Regions from separate parts of the Ruoffia tabacinasalis genome, predicted to be linked through region 2. Evidence: predicted binding sites of a transcription regulator. Region 2 holds the regulator's gene; the other holds the start of a gene.
The links. The regulator NrdR, encoded in region 2, represses ribonucleotide reductase genes. The targets are predictions, from matches to a motif close to ACACNATATATNGTGT.
Positions count from the first base shown of each region.

Region 1: a site for NrdR is predicted at 1,609-1,624, ahead of nrdH (glutaredoxin-like protein NrdH). Genes of this name have one in related genera too.

Region 1 covers NZ_JBHSHQ010000039.1:32,955-36,387, forward strand. The annotation lists gene ACFO5Y_RS06755 (helix-turn-helix domain-containing protein) at 37-1,200, shown strand; gene nrdH (glutaredoxin-like protein NrdH) at 1,290-1,517, opposite strand; gene ACFO5Y_RS06765 (LD-carboxypeptidase) at 1,652-2,509, opposite strand; gene ACFO5Y_RS06770 (ABC transporter ATP-binding protein) at 2,539-3,330, opposite strand; gene ACFO5Y_RS06775 (ABC transporter permease) at 3,347-3,433, opposite strand, start outside.
Region 2 covers NZ_JBHSHQ010000011.1:99,749-103,181, reverse strand. The annotation lists gene ACFO5Y_RS02415 (replication initiation and membrane attachment family protein) at 1-1,139, opposite strand, end outside; gene nrdR (transcriptional regulator NrdR) at 1,123-1,623, opposite strand; gene coaE (dephospho-CoA kinase) at 1,645-2,241, opposite strand; gene mutM (DNA-formamidopyrimidine glycosylase) at 2,256-3,092, opposite strand; gene ACFO5Y_RS02395 (ABC transporter permease) at 3,231-3,433, opposite strand, start outside.

The DNA.
Region 1 (3,433 bases), on a different contig from region 2:
TCTGAACTAATAACTAAAATGGGTAGAGGTGAAAAAATGTACTTGAAAACAACGTCAAATAACCATTCTGAGTTTTACACAATTATGGATGAGTCTTCCATTTCAAAATCTAAAAAGACAAATAGACGGATGCAAATTCAAAAGAGTGATTCTGATTTATTTTTCCGTTTTAATCAATCAGTGCGGTTAACTTCTGATATAGGACTTGCCTTAATTGTGTTAACTACTACACCTGAAGATGAAGCAAGTTATCAGGAATTTATCTTAACTAATAGTATTGATTTAGTCCCAGGTGTCTATTTTAACACACTCGCTATCACAGAAGAATGTAGTATTTTTATGGAACCGCTTGGGAAGGATTCTCCTAAGACAGTCCCTACAGCTAAAAAAATTGCGATTCGAAAATACGAACCAAAACTAATGATTGAAAAACTACATACTTTGTTCTATCAAATTAAGATGGCGCCTTTCGAAAGCTTATCTATTCCAGGAGATTATTATGAACTTATTATTGTTGATCAAGGTGAGTTAATTCATCACATTGATGATGCGGAGTATATTGCTAAAAAGAATGATTGCTTTATCTATCAACCAGGACAAGTTAGAAAACAAAGTATTACTAAAGATGGAGTAACGTCTTATTTATCAATTATATTTGACGCAAAGGGGCTAACTCCTACAGCAACGAATCAAATCATACACTTAGGTTCTCAAAACACAGCTTTAATTGAACGAATCATTGAATTATCAAACATTACAACCAATGGTAGATATACGGATGATGAAGTGTTATTAAACTTAAAATTAATTCTACTTAAAATTGTTCAAGGTGAAGCGAATCATACCGAAAAACCAACCACATCGATGCGCGAAAACTATGAAAGTGAATTATTCCAAGCGATGGTAGATTTCTTGGATGCGCATGTTGAAGACCAAAACCAAGTGAGTGATTTAGTTGAACATTTCTCATTATCAAGATCAACCATTCAATCATTATTTAATAAATACGCAAATACGACACCAAAAAATTATATAAATACAATTCGATTAAACAGAAGCAAACAAATGATTCAAGAAACTCAAATGACCTTATCACAAATAGCTGATTATCTAGGCTATGGTTCGATTCAATACTTCTCTCGGGCATTTAGTAAGGAATTTGGTTTAAGCCCTTCTAGCTATGCAAAATCGATTGTTTAAACAATTAAAACTTGCACTAATAATAAAAATTCCACTCCTTAAGTTATTGACTAACTTTAAAGAGTGGAATTTTTTAAATTATTAAATTATTAAGCTAATTTTGCTAATAAATCTGGACGGAAACCGTTAAAAGGCTCTTCCCCATCGATTTCAACTACAGGGAGTGATTGAAAGCCTAATGATTTAATATGATTCAGTGCTTCCTCATCAGCAAACACATCTAGAGTAGAATAATCGACACCTTTATCATCTAAATATTTTTTTGTAAAGTTACATTGCATACAATTTGGTTTTGAATAAACAGTAATTTTTGACATGGATATGACCTTCTTTCTTTGAACTAATATACTCATCATACTGTATTTCCAAATAAAAAACAACTACATGTTGATCGCTTTATTAAATGCGACACAATATATAGTTGTTTTACTTAAAAATGATAATATTTAAACTAATTCATTCTGAATGGATAAACGGCCTCATGATGACCGACATAATCCGTAAAGTATAATTTGAAATTATATTTATTCTGATAAGTTTGGATTAATTTGTATAAATCGTCTTCTTGGCCTTTTTCTTTTATTTCACTGAAATGACCAATAACCACAAATTTCATTTTATCCAAAATATTTAATAAATCAAGCTGTGAAAAGTAACTACGCATTTTATTAATATCTCCTAACTGACCTTCAAGAAGTAAGCCTTCTGCATTTGCAATATTAAAATATGGTGTCCCAGCTAATTTTAAATAGCATCGGATATTTCCACCGATAATAAGCGCACTTTCATCAATTTTGTTTGGTGTTGTACTCCCTCTATCAATCCGTTCATTATTAAATAGCACACGTTTAAAACTATCTTTTGCAACGCCTGTATTATCTTTAATGATATTCGTTGCTAAAAAGTTTACAGCTTTGACGTTTGTCTTTAATAATAAAGCATTAATAATCACTGTATTGTCACTATAACCTAAATAAAACTTATCAGAAATAGTTTCAATCGCTCGCCAATCATCTTCAGTAAATTGGTTTAAAACTTCTAACGCCAAGTCTCCCCCTGATAAGTCGAAAATGGCTTTGATATTAGGATCTATCAAGGCATTGTACAATTCTTCTTTTCGGTAAGTAGCGTCATGTGTTTCATTATTAATGGGATCAATATATATAGTAGGGCTAATATGAACTTTTAGATCAAATTCATTAACCAAACAATCATATAATGATGTTATCTTTAATCTTACTTGTTCATCTAAGTCTAGTCCGTTCGAACAACCAAGCAAGATAACTTCATCATCAGAATTCAGGTGCATATTATCATCACTTTCTATATCAAGTTTTTTTAAGAAGCATTTGCTTCCATCTCTACTAATTTTTCCATAAGTTCGTGCAAATGTCCAATTTCTAAGTTAGCAATTTCTTCTTTACTGTAAACATTCGCAATTTTTCCTTGATGGAGAACAACGATACGGTCACCATATTTAATTGCATCTTGCATATGATGCGTAATCATTAAAGTAGTTAAATTGTTTTCTGTTACCATTTTGTGTGTCATTTCCATAACTTGTTTAGCAGTACGAGGGTCTAACGCTGATGTATGCTCATCTAATAATAACAGTTGGGGTTTTTGAATCGTCGCCATAACTAAAGAGATGATTTGTCTCTGTCCTCCAGATAGATATTCTATGGGTAAATCTAAGCGTTTTTCTAAATCTAAATTAAACTGAGAAATATACTCTGCCATTTCTGCCTTATTATCAGCATTTAAAGATAGAGACAAACCACGTTTTTTACCACGTTTACTTGCTAACATTAGATTCTCGAATACTGACATACGAGGAGCTGTTCCCATACTTGGGTTTTGGAAAACTCTTGCAACAATACTGGCACGCTTGATTTGAGGGATTTTTGTAATATCCGTATTATTTAATAAAATGCTTCCTTCATCGGGTTCGATATGCCCTGTAAGAGCATTAAATAACGTGGATTTCCCTGCCCCATTCGTTCCTATGATCGCAATAATCTCACCTTGTTTTACTGAGAGAGTAATATCTTCTAACCCTTTGACAATATCTCCTGTTCTTCGTTGAAAAACTTTGGATACATGGTTTAATTCTAAATAATTTTCTGTCATCATTACACTCTCCTTCCTATAATTTTCCTAGTTTAGCTTTATTTAAGCCCATCTTCTTAGAAATAGCTGGTAATGCTAAGAATATAGCTAACACCAAGGCTGA
Region 2 (3,433 bases):
TCGCCTTTATAAATATTCGGTCTGTCGTTAATCACTAAAAGATAGTAGATTAAAAAGTTCACAACATGTTCGTTTAAACGTGTTTTTTCTGCTAAATCTCTAATATAAAAATGCTCTGAATCGGTTGCGAAAGTTTTTTTGGCTTGCTTCATCTTATTCAAGAATGCATTACTCGGCATTTGTTCACACGAAATCACCAATTGAACCGCTCCTGGCGCTAATTCAGGATGTTGCGCTTTTAATTGTTGTCTGCGGTCTTCTACTTCTTCTTTCGTATACATTCGAGACGTTCGGTTCGACTCCGTCCTTGGCTCAAGTTGGTCTTGTTGCCAATTCGATTCAGCTTTTTTATTTTGTCTTTGAGCAATTTTCTTCAAGTCATTTAAATTTACATTTCCGGTAGTTTTATCCATAGCTAAGTATACTAGATTAGCTAACTCGCTTTCTGTATTGCCGTAAATATCATGGATCGCATAAATCTGTTCTTTCAATTCTTCAGTTAATTCTGAATGGTTTATTCCTTCAGAAATTAAATAAGAAATAAAACGACTATATTCTAAACCAGGTGCATAATTATGCACTTTATCTGGTTGTTCGTCAATAACTTTTGTAGCAGCTTCATTGACTTGAATAGGATATAACGCCTTTTGAAAGGTGGACGTCTCCTCAGCATAACGATCCTCATCAATCGCTTCTACAGTTAAAAGTGTTGTTAACTCTTCGTAGTCTTTCTCTCCCAATTGATTTAATAAAGCTGTACTTAATAAAGCATCTTGGAAAAAGGCTTGATTGAGTAGGGGCAACTTTAAATCATAGAGAATTGTTTGATGTACGGGATTCGAATTTGATTTCATATCGCGATATGTTCGCATTAAACCGACGGCCTCGAGTTTTATCCGTGCTTCATTCAATTCTTTAATACCAATGTTCAAGTGAAGTAGTAAAATTTGATGACGTAATGATCTGCGACTATCCAAGTGAACAGTTGTTGGCATTGACATTAGCGTTAAGTATAGACCCATACTTTCTGGACCGATAATTGGTTGATATAAATGAGTTAAACTTTCTAGATAATTAGCTGAAATATCTGCTTGCCCTTTTAAAACAAAGGGTTGAAGCGGATTAATGGTTAGGCTCATCTTGATCTTGACCTTCCTCAATCTGTGATCCATGCTTACCTGCCATAGATTCTAATTCTTTCATGAAACTCTCACGCGATTGGAATTCACGGTAGACACTCGCAAAGCGAATGTAGGCAACCTCATCCAATTCCATAAGAAGAGGCATGACATATTCCCCAATACGGCTTGTCTCGATCTCTTGGTCAGCGTCATCTCGAATGGACTCTTCCACTTGATTCACAAGTTCATTCATCTGCTCCACCGCAATCGGCCGTTTTTCCGCACTTCGAACAATGCCTCGCATTAATTTATCTCGATTAAATTCTTCACGCGTACCATCGCGTTTTACTACTAGTAATGGTGATTGCTCGATCCGCTCATGAGTATTGAAGCGAAAGCCACATTGTAAACATTCTCTTCTTCGACGAATGGATTGACCCTCTTCTGCCGGACGTGAGTCAATCACTTTGGATGACTGACCCTGACATTTAGGACATTGCATTGTACATACCTCCTTAAGTAATTACTTGTTATTCTCTGCTTTTAATAGTTGATCGATTTGTTTATGTGTCTCTTCAAGTGTGTTTGAATTATCAATCACGATTTCGCTCCATTTGGCCTTATCTTGAATCGATATTTGATTGCTAATAAGTTGGCGTGCATCTTCTTCACCAATTTGATTCCGCTTCATTAAGCGTTCTAATTGAATGTCTGGTGAGACGTATACAAGCCAGACGACATCCGTTGGAATGTCAATATCCACTTCATAATATAAAGGGATATCCACAAAGATTAGTGAATGACCTTCTTCTTTATATGCTGCCATTCTTTCTTTAGATTCTTTAGAAATTAACGGATGTAAAATTTGATTGAGTTTCTCAATACTCGCTTCATCATTAAACACAATATTTCCTAAAGCTTTGCGGTTTAACGTACCATCTGCTTGAATAATATCGTTTCCGAAATTTTCTTTCAATCGTTCTAAGCCAACAGTACCTTTTTCAACCACAACGCGACTAATAATATCTGTATCAATCACTGGATAACCCTGTTGAATTAGATATTTTGAAACCGTGGATTTTCCAGTTGCGATACTTCCTGTTATAGCAATAGCTTTCATACGTTTATCTCCTGTTATAATCTTTGGCATACAGGACAATAGTGTGTCCCTCTTTGGGCTACGCGGATTTTCTCAATGGGAGTTTGACACCGGACACAAGGCTCACCGGTCTTACCGTATACTTTTAACTCGTTCTGATAGCGCCCTGCTTCTCCAACAGTATTGCGGTAACTTCGAATCGTTGATCCGCCAAGTTCCACTGCCTTACTCATTATATTAATTATAGCATGATACAAGGTATTTATCTGTTTATCTGATAGTTGGGATCCAACTGTTTGTGGGTGAATCTGTGCTTCAAATAAGACTTCATCCACATAAATATTCCCTAGTCCAGTCACTATCTTTTGTGATAACAAAGCCGTTTTAATCGGCTGCTTCGATTTCTCTAATTGATCTTTGAACTCTTCTATATGAAACTCTGCTTCCGTTGGTTCTGGACCAATCTTTCGCTCAGCAAAGAATGTTTTGATTAAATTTTTTGGAACATACTCCATTCTACCAAATTTCCGTACATCATTATAATGTAATTGGCTCTTGTCATGAAATTCAATGATGACATGCGTATGTTTGTCTTTTGTTTTTGGTACTTCCTCTTCTGGAAAATAAAAATACTTTCCTTCCATCCGCAAATGAGACACTAAATAACTATCAGGAAAACGGAATAATAAGTATTTACCACGTCTGTCCACCGATAATATGGTCTCATCAATTAAGGGCAGAAGGACATTTGGATTCTCTTCAAATTGAACAACAATTCGCTTCCAAAAGACGTTAATATTTTTAATTTTTTTACCTTTGACTAATTTGTCTAAACCTTTTCGATTTACTTCAACTTCCGGTAACTCGGGCATGCAAGCACCTCTTTCTACATATTATAATTATAACAAAATTTCTATATACTTTGGACATAAAATACCGAATTATATTAAAATACCCAAATGCTTTCACATTTGGGAGTCATCGACTAATTTCAAACTTTTATAAGCAAATTAACCTTCCAATTCATAGTTTCTTAACGCAAATTTTTCAATCTGTTTTAGGATAAAGTTGCACGCAATACATAATAAAACCGTCAAAATCATCCCCCAAAGAATTTGAACCATGTCTTGTGTTCTTAAACCTGAGAAGAGAATCGTTCCCAAGCCTCCAGCATTAATTGTCGCACCTATGGTCGCAATTCCGATACTCGAAG